DNA from 2 places in the Streptomyces sp. NPDC034111 genome. Region 2 is predicted to be linked to the other one. Evidence: riboswitches for the same ligand, from Rfam matches in the RefSeq annotation. Region 2 holds a riboswitch; the other holds the start of a gene.

Region 1 (5,196 bases), on a different contig from region 2:
GGCGGCGGCACCGGCTCCACCCTCTGGATCGAGCCCGCCTGGAAGATGCTGCTCTCCAACAAGGCGCTGCTGGCGATCCTGTGGGAGCTGTTCCCCGGCCATCCGAACCTGCTGCCCGCCTACCTCGACGGGCCGCGCGAACTGGCTCGTACCCGCGGCTACGCCGCCAAGCCGCTGCTCGGCCGTGAGGGCGCCGGCGTCACCCTGCACGAGCCGGGTGCCGCGCCGGTGCTGCGCGGAGGCGAGGACCCCTGCTGCTATCAGGAGCTCGCACCGCTGCCGGACTTCGACGGGAACCGTGTCGTCCTCGGCGCCTGGGTCGTGGAGGACGAGGCGGCCGGGCTCGGCATCCGAGAGTCGGCGGGGCCGGTCACCGACGAGTACGCGCGGTTCATCCCGCACGTGATCCGCTGAGCCCACTGTGGCGGGCCGCCACGGTTTGCCGGCGTTTGTCGGGAACGGCGCGGGCGCTACGGCCATCTCTGTGGCTGAAGGCGCCCGGGGCCACTGCGCCACTGCCCCGGTATCCCATGCCGTTTGGCCCTGTGGAGGAGCCCATGAATCGTGCACGATCCACCCGCAATCGCCGCCGGAGGCGCGCCGCACTGCAGATGAGCGCCGTCGTCGGGGCCACCGCCGCGCTCGCTGCGTCGGGGGCGATGGCCGGACCGGCGACTGCCGCCACGGGAGGGCCGACACCGGTGCCGGCTCAGACCGCCGGCGGTGCCACCGCGACGGGCCATGGCATACGCGTCGGCACGGTCGAGATCACCACTCGCCTGCGCAATGGCCGCTACGAGCTCACAGATCCCACCCGGGGTGGCCTGACCATCAAGGACTACCTGAACAACGAGTACTTCGGTGACCTGGAGCTCAGCAAGCCCTTCACCGGCAAGGACAACGTATGGGGCAACGGCACCACCAGTAGCCGCGAGTCGGCGGCGGTTGACGCCCACTTCGCCGCCGAACAGGCTTGGGACTACTTCAAGAACACCTTCCACCGCCTCGGCCCGCGTGGCGACAACAAGGGCCCCACCCTGTACGTGCACTTCAAGAAGAACTTCAGTCACGCTCAGGCCGTCGACGACCCGATGTCCGCGTTCTTCGGCGACGGTAAGAACAACAAGAAGCCCGTCACGTCGCTCGACGCGGTCGCTCACGAATACACCCACCTCGTCAGCGACGCCACTGCGAAATTCGGCGACTCTGCCGAGTCGGATGCCCTCAACGAGGCAACCTCCGACATCTTCGCCGCCATGGTGGAATTCCAGGCGAACCTCCCCAGCGACCCCCCGGACTACCTCTTCGAAGAGAAGGTCTACGGAAAGTCCGCCCCCGTGCGCTACATGGACAAGCCGTCACGCGACGGCAAGTCGCCGGACTTCTGGAAGCCCGGGAGCGGCCAGGACGGCGACACCCACTTCCAGGCCGGCATAGCCAACCATTTCTTCTACCTCCTGGCGGAGGGAAGCGGCAAGAAGACCATCAACGGGGTGGCCTACAACAGCCCGACCGTCGACGGCCGGAAAGTCGCCGGTATCGGCCGCACCAAGGCGGCCCGTATCTGGTACGAAGCGCTCACCACCCAGTTCAACTCGACCACCGGATTCAAGCAGGCCCGGAGCGGCACTCTCAAAGCCGCTGCCGGGCTGTACGGAACGTCCAGCCGTGAGTATGCGGCCGTCCAGAAGGCATGGGCCGCGGTCAATGTGAAATAGACAGCCAGGGAAAATCCACCTGCGGCTCCACCGATTCGGGACGGGTACGCGCACGAGCACGGCCCGTGTCGGGCCCCGAGCCCCGGCCCCGGACATGGCGCAACGAGCGGCCAGGGCCCCTTCGCCCGCCGACCGCCCGCTGCACGCTCGCCCCCGTCTCATCCCTCCAGTACGTCCCGCAGCTGCGCCAGCCCCCAGTCCAGGTCCTCCTTGCTGATCACCAGCGGCGGGGCGATCCGGATCGTGGCGCCGTGGGTGTCCTTGACCAGCACGCCGCGCGTCATCAGCTGCTCGGAGACGGCGCGTCCGGTGCCGCGGGAGGGGTTGATGTCCACGCCCGCCCACAGTCCGCGGCCGCGTACCGCGTCCACCGCGCCGTCGCCCACCAGCAGCCCCAGCTCGCTGTGCAGATGCTCGCCCAACTCCGTTGCGCGCTGCTGGAATTCACCGGTCCGCAGCATCGCGATGACCTCCAGGGCCACGGCGCAGGCGAGCGGATTGCCGCCGAAGGTCGAGCCGTGCTCACCGGGGGCGAAGACGCCCAGCACCTCGCGGGAGGAGACCACCGCGGAGACCGGCACCACGCCGCCGCCCAGCGCCTTGCCCAGGACGTACATGTCAGGGACCACGTCCTCGTGCTCGCAGGCGAAGGTCCGGCCCGTACGTCCCAGGCCGGACTGGATCTCGTCGGCGATGAACAGCACGTTCCGGCGCCGGGTCACCTCCCGTACGCCCGCCAGATAGCCCGGCGGCGGCACCAGGACGCCCGCCTCGCCCTGGATCGGCTCCAGGAGGACGGCGACGGTGTCGGCGTCGACGGCGGCCTCCAGCGCGGCCAGGTCGCCGTAGGGGACGATCTCGAAGCCGGGGGTGTACGGGCCGAAGTCCGCGCGCGCCTCGGGGTCGGTGGAGAAGGAGACGATGGTGGTCGTGCGGCCGTGGAAGTTGTTCTCCGCGACGATGATCTTCGCCCGGCCGTCCGGGACGCCCTTGACCCGGTAGCCCCACTTACGGGCGGTCTTCAGCGCGGTCTCGACGGCCTCGGCGCCGGTGTTCATCGGCAGCACCAGCTCCATCCCGCACAGCTCGGCCAGCCGCGTGCAGAACTCCGCGAACCGGTCGTGGTGGAAGGCCCGTGAGGTGAGTGTGACCCGGTCCAGCTGGGCCTTGGCCGCGTCGAGCAGGCGGCGGTTGCCGTGCCCGAAATTCAGCGCGGAGTAGCCGGCGAGCATGTCCAGATAGCGCCGGCCGGTCACATCCGTCATCCAGGCGCCCTCGGCGGTGGCCACGACGACGGGGAGCGGGTGGTAGTTGTGCGCGCTGTGGGCTTCGGCGGCGGCGATGCTGCGTTCCGTGGACGTCACCGTGACTCCGTTTCGGTAGGCCGTACGGGGCATATGCATCGATATGCCCCTCTATATTGCCGCGCGGGTGGTGGGTTCGGAAGCCGCGCGGGCGGTCGGTGTTCCCGGCGCCGGGGCGGGCGGGGACGTCCAGGGGTGTCTAGACTCGGCGGTGCGCATCGCGACTGGCGTACGGGGAAGCGACCCCGAGGAAGCGGTGTGCGGCCACCATCACGCGGTGCCGCCCGCCTGGGCACCCGGGACCCGACGGACCAACCGATCGAGCGCCCCGGAGGACGCCATGTCACTTCCCCCTTCGCACCCCGCCCTGCACGCCGTCGACCCCGAACTGGCCGCGCTGGTCGGCGCCGAGGAGCGGCTCCAGGCCGACACGCTGCGACTGATCCCCAGCGAGAACTACGTCTCCGCCGCCGTCCTGGAAGCCACCGGCACCGTCCTCCAGAACAAGTACAGCGAGGGGTACGCGGGCCGTCGCTACTACGAAGGCCAGCAGAACATCGACCAGGTCGAGACGCTGGCCGTCGAGCGCGCCAAGGCCGTCTTCGGCGTCGAACACGCCAACGTCCAGCCGTACTCCGGCTCGCCCGCCAACCTCGCCGCCTACCTCGCCTTCGCCGAGCCCGGCGACACCGTGCTGGGCATGGCGCTGCCGATGGGCGGCCACCTCACCCACGGCTGGGGCGTCTCGGCGACCGGGACGTGGTTCCGCGGCGTCCAGTACGGCGTCCGCGCGGACAGCGCGCTCATCGACTTCGACGAGGTGCGCGACCTCGCCCGCAAGGAACGCCCGAAGATCATCTTCTGTGGCGGTACGGCCGTCCCGCGCACCATCGACTTCGCCGCCTTCGGCGAGATCGCCCGCGAGGTCGGCGCGGTCCTCGTCGCCGACATCGCGCATATCGCCGGGCTGATCGCCGGCGGCGCCCACCCCTCCCCGGTGCCGCACGCGGACGTCATCTCCACCACCACCCACAAGACCCTGCGCGGCCCGCGCGGCGCCATGCTGATGTCCCGGGCGAGCCACGCCAAGGCCCTCGACAAGGCCGTCTTCCCCGGCCTCCAGGGCGGCCCGCACAACCACACCACCGCCGCCATCGCGGTCGCCCTGCGCGAGGCGGCCGCCCCGTCCTTCCGTGACTACGCGCACGCCGTCGTCGCCAACGCCAAGGCCCTCGCCGAGGCGCTGCTGGCCCGCGGCTACGACCTGGTCTCCGGCGGCACCGACAACCACCTGGTGCTGATCGACCTCACCTCGAAGGACGTCCCCGGCAAGGTCGCCGCCAAGGCCCTGGACCGGGCCGGCATCGTCGTCAACTACAACACCGTCCCCTTCGACCCCCGCAAGCCCTTCGACCCCTCCGGCATCCGCATCGGCACCCCGTCCCTCACCTCCCGCGGACTGGGTACGGACCGGATGCCGCGGGTCGCCGAGTGGATCGACCGGGGCGTACAGGCCGCGGCGAAGGGCGACGAGGAGGCGCTGGCAGTGATCCGTACGGAGGTCGCCGAGCTGATGGCGGCCTATCCGGCGCCGGGCCTGCCGGTCGCGGGCTGACCCCGCCGCGGGCCGGGCCCGCCGCGGCCACCGCGGGTCCGGTCCGCCGCCGGGGACCCCATCCGGCCACCCTCGGTCGAATTCCCGACCACGCGCCGGAGAGCGCACGCGACCTGAGACAATCGATGCCATGGCCCTAGAACGTCCGCGTGTACTCTCCGGCATTCAGCCCACCGCCGGCTCCTTCCACCTCGGTAACTACCTCGGTGCGGTGCGCCAGTGGGTGGCGCTCCAGGAGTCCCACGACGCCTTCTACATGGTCGTCGACCTGCATGCGATCACCGTTCCGCAGGACCCGGCGGAGCTGCGCGCCAACACCCGGATCGCCGCCGCCCAGCTGCTGGCGGCCGGCCTCGACCCGGAGCGCTGCACGCTCTTCGTGCAGAGCCATGTGCCCGAGCACGCCCAGCTCGGCTGGGTCATGAACTGCCTCACCGGCTTCGGCGAGGCCTCCCGCATGACGCAGTTCAAGGACAAGTCCGCCAAGCAGGGCGCCGACCGCACCTCCGTCGGCCTGTTCACCTACCCGATCCTCCAGGTCGCCGACATCCTGCTCTAC
Region 2 (5,196 bases):
GTCACCCAGGGGAGGCGTGGAGCCGGACGGGCCGGTCGTCATGCCCGGAGCCTGCTTGAGGGTGTCGAGGATGGCCAGTCCCTGGCCGATGAGGGCGGAGGCGATCTCGTTGATGCCGTCGGTGCCGTTGAGCACGGTCAGCCGGGCGCCGGAGATGCCCTCGGCGGCGGCCTCGGCCAGCGCCGGAAGGTTCTCCACGGTGCGGTTGGCGGCGATCAGCTCCTGGTTGCCGTTCCGAAGCGAGCCGGCCAGGACCTTGTTCGCTTCCGCCCGGGCCTGGGCGACGGTCCGTTCGCCGTACGCGCGGCCGTCCGCCTCGAAGCGGACCTGGTCGCGCTGTGCCTCCGCCAGCGTGCGCAGCCGGTAGGCCTCGGCGTCCGCGGGGCGGCGCACCTCGGCCTCCAGGCGCTGGGCGGCGAGCGAGGCCTGCCGCTCGGCCAGCGCGGTCTGCTCCTCGATGACCTCCTGAGAGGCCGTGGCCTGGGCCAGCGGGCCGGCCTGGGCGGCGCGGGCGTTGTACTGCTCGGTCTCGGCGAGGAAGCCGGCCCGCTTGATCGCGGTGTCCCGCTCGTACTCCGCCTTGAGCGCCGCCGCCTGCTGTTCCCGCTCGGTCGCTTCCTGGTCGGCCTTGGCCTGCGCGATCCGGGCGGCGCTGGCCACCGCAGCGGCGTGCGGGGCGGCGAGATTGGTGATGTAGCCGGAGGTGTCACCGATCTCCTGGATCTGGAGGGCGTCGACGACGATGCCGAGCTTCTCCATCTCCGAGTGGCTGCCGTCCTTGACCTCCTGGGCGACCCGGTCCCGCTCCCGGATGATCTGCTCGACGGTCAGTCCGCCGACGATCGAGCGCAGATGCCCGGCGAAGATCCGCCCCACCAGCTCTTCCATGGTGGCCTGCTCGTCCAGGAACCGTCGCGCGGCGTTGGCGATCGACGTCGGGTCGTCACCGACCTTGAACACGGCCACCGCCCGTACGGCGAGCCGGATCCCCTGCTGGGTGACGCAGTCCTCGGAGATCTCCGCCTCCCGCAGCGACAGCGACAGCACGCTCGTCTTCTGTCTGACGGGCATGACCCAGCAGCCATGACCCGTGACGATACGGAATTGGGCGTCCCCGGCACGGCGCTTCGAGCCGGAGATCAACAGCGCCTCGTTCGGCGCCGGAACATGCCAGAAGAGCATTGGTACGCTCCTGGTCCGCTGCGGCCGGCCCCGGGGTGCGGGAACGGCCGGGCGAGAAGGGGCACGCCCATGGGACGGCCCTGGCCGGGTGCGGTCAGGTGGCGGGCAGCGGCGCGACGATCACCGACCGCGCCGAGGTGTGGTCCACCACGATGACCTGCGTGTGCCGGGCGATGGGCGTGGGGGACCAGGCGGCGAAGGCCTCGGTTCCGCCGCGCACCGGCAGCAGCACCTCACCCGGCCCGTCGGTCGGGATCGACACGGTCACCCGCCCGATCACCCCGATCGGGCTGAAGTCCGTGTCATCCGTCCCGCTCACCCGGGCTCCGTCGCTGGTCAAAGCCGCTGACGGCGCGGAGGCCGGACAGCGGGAAATCTCGACAACTCAACGGTACTCCGGGGCGGGTGCCGCTTCAGGTCGCCGGCCGTGGGCGGCGCCCACGGCACCGGCACGGACCGGTGTGCGGGGGCTCAGGCGTCCAGAGGGGCGGGGCGGGCGGCCGGGATCGGTTTGCGTGACGGCAGCACATCGGGCGCGCGGTGCGGCCGGAGGGCGGTGAGCGCGGCCTCGGTCTCCTCCATCAGGCAGTGGTAGGAGATCAGCCGCTGCCACTCGGGGTCGGCGACTCCGGGGACGGTGGCGGCGCGCGCCGTCCACAGCCGTACCAGGGCCGCGTACACCGGTGTCTGCCTGGTGATCTCCGCGGTGAGCCACCGGGGCGTGGCGGCGGGGCCGGGGAGGAAAGTCTGTCCGTGACCTGCGACGGTGCCGGAGGTAGGGGCGCTCATGGACGTAGAAACGATTCCTCCGGCCTGGGGTCACTGGGTATTTTTGCGGCTCCCCGCACATCCGTCCCGGCGGCGAGGGGATAACTCCCTCGAATATCACCTCATGCAGTGATCTATTGCTGGGAAGCAGTCCAATTCGGACGAAGGACCGTTGTCGCAGTCATGGAACCGAGGGAGTTGTGGGAGCGCCATGCGGTGCTCGCACAGGCGTTTTGCAGCAGCGATGACGAGGTCCGCCGGACGCAGGGACTCCTCGACGAGGCCGAGGCCCGCCGATCGCGGACCCTGGCCGCCTTCGCCGTGACCGTGGGCAGTGACGCGGTGGTGGCGGACCTTCTCGGCCTGGACGAACGCGAAGTGCGCCTGGCCCGCCGCACGGTGGGCAAGGACGACGCCCGCGCGGTCGCCAAGAGCCTGCTCGACCAGCCGGCCGAGCAGCCTCCCGCGGGCGAGCAGGCACCGCCGCGGGAGCAGGCCCCCACACAGCAGACCGCGGCCCACCCGACAGGCCCGGCCGCCCCTCACCCCCCGGGCCCGGCCGCCCCCGGCCCCGCCACCGCGCCCCAGACAGCCGCGCCCCAGCACACCGCGTCCCAGCACACCGTGCCCCCGATCGCCGAACCCGCCTGGGCCCCGGCGCTCGACGCGGTCCTGATGAGCAGCTGGCACACCGGAGTTGACCTCACCGCCCTCGCCAACGAACTCGGTCTCGACGTCCGGATCCTCGTGGCGCGCGCCCAGCAGCTGTCCGCCGAGAGCCGCCACACCGCGCCGGCCACGCCGCCGGACCGTACGGGCCGTCACCGCCGGATGGCCACCCTCCAGCCACCCCCGCAGCCCGAGGCCACCCACCTGGCCTGGCGCGAGCGACCGTCACAGCCCCCACGGGAGCACTACGAGCATGAAGCCTGGAAACAGCAGCCGTACCAGAACTACGAGAACCACTCGGGCTACCCCAGCTATCAGAACCACCAGAATTACCAGGGCTACCAGGAGCACCAGATGTACGAGGGCCCACAGCAGCACCCCCAGCCCACCTGGGACGCCAACGCCATCACCGCCGCCCAGCACGACTGGGACGGAATCCTCAGCCAGTGGGAGGCCACCACCCCCACCACCCCACCGCCGCTCAGCACACCGGGCCACGGAAACGGCACCTGACCCGCCGGCCGGGGAGGCGTCCCGCCCACACCCCCGGACGCTCCCCGGCGTCGTTTAGAGTGGGCGGCGAGCCGTGACTGGCGCTTGGGTGGAGTACCACCGGGGAGCGGCTCGGCCACGCATGGTCAGTGCCGCGCGCCTGGGCGATCCGTCACGACGCCCAGGAGTATCCGATGGCCCCTACCGCCCGCCTCATGGACGGCAGCGCACTCGCCCGCCGGCTCGTCGAACAGGCCGCGGAGCGCGCGGCGACCCTCACCGAGCAGACCGGCCAGGCCCCGTGCCTGGCGACCGTACTCGTGGGCGACGACCCCGCCTCGGTGACGTACGTACGCATGAAGCGCGCCCGCTGCGAGAAGGCCGGGATCCGGTCCCGGCACGTCGCCCTGCCCGCCGCCACGACGACCGCGGAGCTGGTCGACACCCTCACCGCGCTCTCCGACGACCCCGAGGTGCACGGCATCCTCCTCCAGCACCCGGTCGGCCCGCGCATCGACGAACGAGCCGCCTTCGAGGCCATCGCCCCCGGGAAGGACGTCGACGGGGTCACCTACCACTCCTTCGCCACGATGAGCTTCGGTGCCGACGGCTTCGTCTCCTGCACACCGGGCGGCATCCTGCGCCTTCTCGACCACTACGGCGTCGAACTGGCCGGCAAGCACGCCGTCGTGGTCGGCCGCAGCGCGATCCTCGGCAAGCCCGTCGGGATGCTGCTGCTCGGCCGCAACGCCACCGTCACCTACTGCCACTCCCACACCACCGACCTCGCCTCGCTCACCCAGCAGGCCGATGTCCTGGTCGCCGCCGTCGGCCGGCCGCGCTTCCTCACCGGCGCGCACCTCAAGCCCGGCGCCGTCGTCATCGACGCCGGCTACAACCCCGGCAACGTCGGCGATGTCGACTTCGAGTCGGCGAGCACCCGCGCCTCGCTGATCACCCCGGTCCCCGGCGGCGTCGGCCCGATGACCATCGCCACCCTGCTCACCCAGACCGTCGACGCGGCGGAGCGTCAACTCAAGGCGGTCTGACGCCGGGAGGGGCTTCGGGCCCGTCCGTATGATCGCGAGGCGGTAACGTCCCCCGTACGGGACGTACGAGACCACCCTCGGAGGCTTGAACCACCATGGCACCACAGCGAGTTGTCATCGTGACGGGCGGCGGGACGGGCATCGGCGCCGCCACCGCCCGGCTGCTGCGGGCGGCCGGCCACCAGGTGGTGATCTCCGGCCGCCGTCCCGAACCGCTGCACCGCCTCGCCGAGGAGACCGGAGCGCTGGCCCACCCCTCCGATGCCGCCGACCCCGAGGCGGTGCAGGGGCTCGTCGACGCCGCCGTCTCCGCGTACGGCCGCCTCGACGGCCTGGTCCTCAACGCCGGGATCGCCCGCAGTGGCTCCGTCGGTGATCTGTCGTTGGCGGACTGGGAGGCCGTCATGACCACCAATGTCACCGGCCCCTTCCTCCTCCAACGCGCCGCCCTGCCACACCTCTTGGCGGCACGCGGCTCCGTCGTCGCCGTCGCCTCCGTCTCCGCGCTGCGCAACGGCGACGCCAACGCCGCGTATGCGACGTCCAAGGCGGCGCTGCTCCAGCTCTGCCGCTCCCTCGCCGTCGACTACGGCCGGGACGGTCTGCGCGCCAACATCGTCTGCCCCAGCTGGGTACGTACGGAGATGGCCGACCGCCGCATGGCACGTTTCGCGGAGGAAGCCGGACTGGCCGACGGCGGCACCGATGCCGCGTACGAGGAAGCCACCCGCCTCCTCCCCGCAGGCCGCCCCGGCGAGCCGCACGAGGTCGCCGAGGCGATCAGCTGGCTGCTCTCACCCGCCGCCTCCTTCGTCAACGGCGCGGTCCTCACGGTCGACGGCGGCGCCACCGCACTCGACATCGGCGGCGCCGCGTTCAACTACCGCATCGCACCCCGCGACACACCGGAAAGCTGAGGCCACCGTTGCCCGGCAAACCCGACACCCCCTGAGTGTGGGCTGCCCTGAGCCTGTTCAGCACTCGATGATGTTGACGGCGAGGCCGCCGCGGGCGGTCTCCTTGTATTTGACGCTCA

What was found. Region 2 has a riboswitch for ZMP and ZTP ahead of ACZ55A_RS27815 (bifunctional 5,10-methylenetetrahydrofolate dehydrogenase/5,10-methenyltetrahydrofolate cyclohydrolase). Riboswitches for the same ligand answer to the same signal wherever they lie in the genome.
Region 1: another riboswitch for ZMP and ZTP. It lies ahead of ACZ55A_RS10200 (serine hydroxymethyltransferase); the one in region 2 lies ahead of ACZ55A_RS27815 (bifunctional 5,10-methylenetetrahydrofolate dehydrogenase/5,10-methenyltetrahydrofolate cyclohydrolase).

Annotation. Positions count from the first base shown of each region.
Region 1 covers NZ_JBVIST010000003.1:174,512-179,707, reverse strand. Annotated here, with positions in the region: gene ACZ55A_RS10215 (glutathionylspermidine synthase family protein) at 1-414, shown strand, start outside; gene ACZ55A_RS10210 (M4 family metallopeptidase) at 558-1,718, shown strand; gene rocD (ornithine--oxo-acid transaminase) at 1,877-3,115, opposite strand; ZMP/ZTP riboswitch at 3,233-3,323, shown strand; gene ACZ55A_RS10200 (serine hydroxymethyltransferase) at 3,363-4,637, shown strand; gene trpS (tryptophan--tRNA ligase) at 4,768-5,196, shown strand, end outside.
Region 2 covers NZ_JBVIST010000016.1:86-5,281, reverse strand. Annotated here, with positions in the region: gene ACZ55A_RS27835 (SPFH domain-containing protein) at 1-1,182, opposite strand, end outside; gene ACZ55A_RS27830 (hypothetical protein) at 1,277-1,501, opposite strand; gene ACZ55A_RS27825 (hypothetical protein) at 1,654-1,971, opposite strand; gene ACZ55A_RS27820 (hypothetical protein) at 2,134-3,132, shown strand; ZMP/ZTP riboswitch at 3,196-3,284, shown strand; gene ACZ55A_RS27815 (bifunctional 5,10-methylenetetrahydrofolate dehydrogenase/5,10-methenyltetrahydrofolate cyclohydrolase) at 3,306-4,160, shown strand; gene ACZ55A_RS27810 (SDR family NAD(P)-dependent oxidoreductase) at 4,256-5,077, shown strand; partial or broken gene ACZ55A_RS27805 (L-serine ammonia-lyase, iron-sulfur-dependent, subunit alpha) at 5,135-5,196, opposite strand, start outside.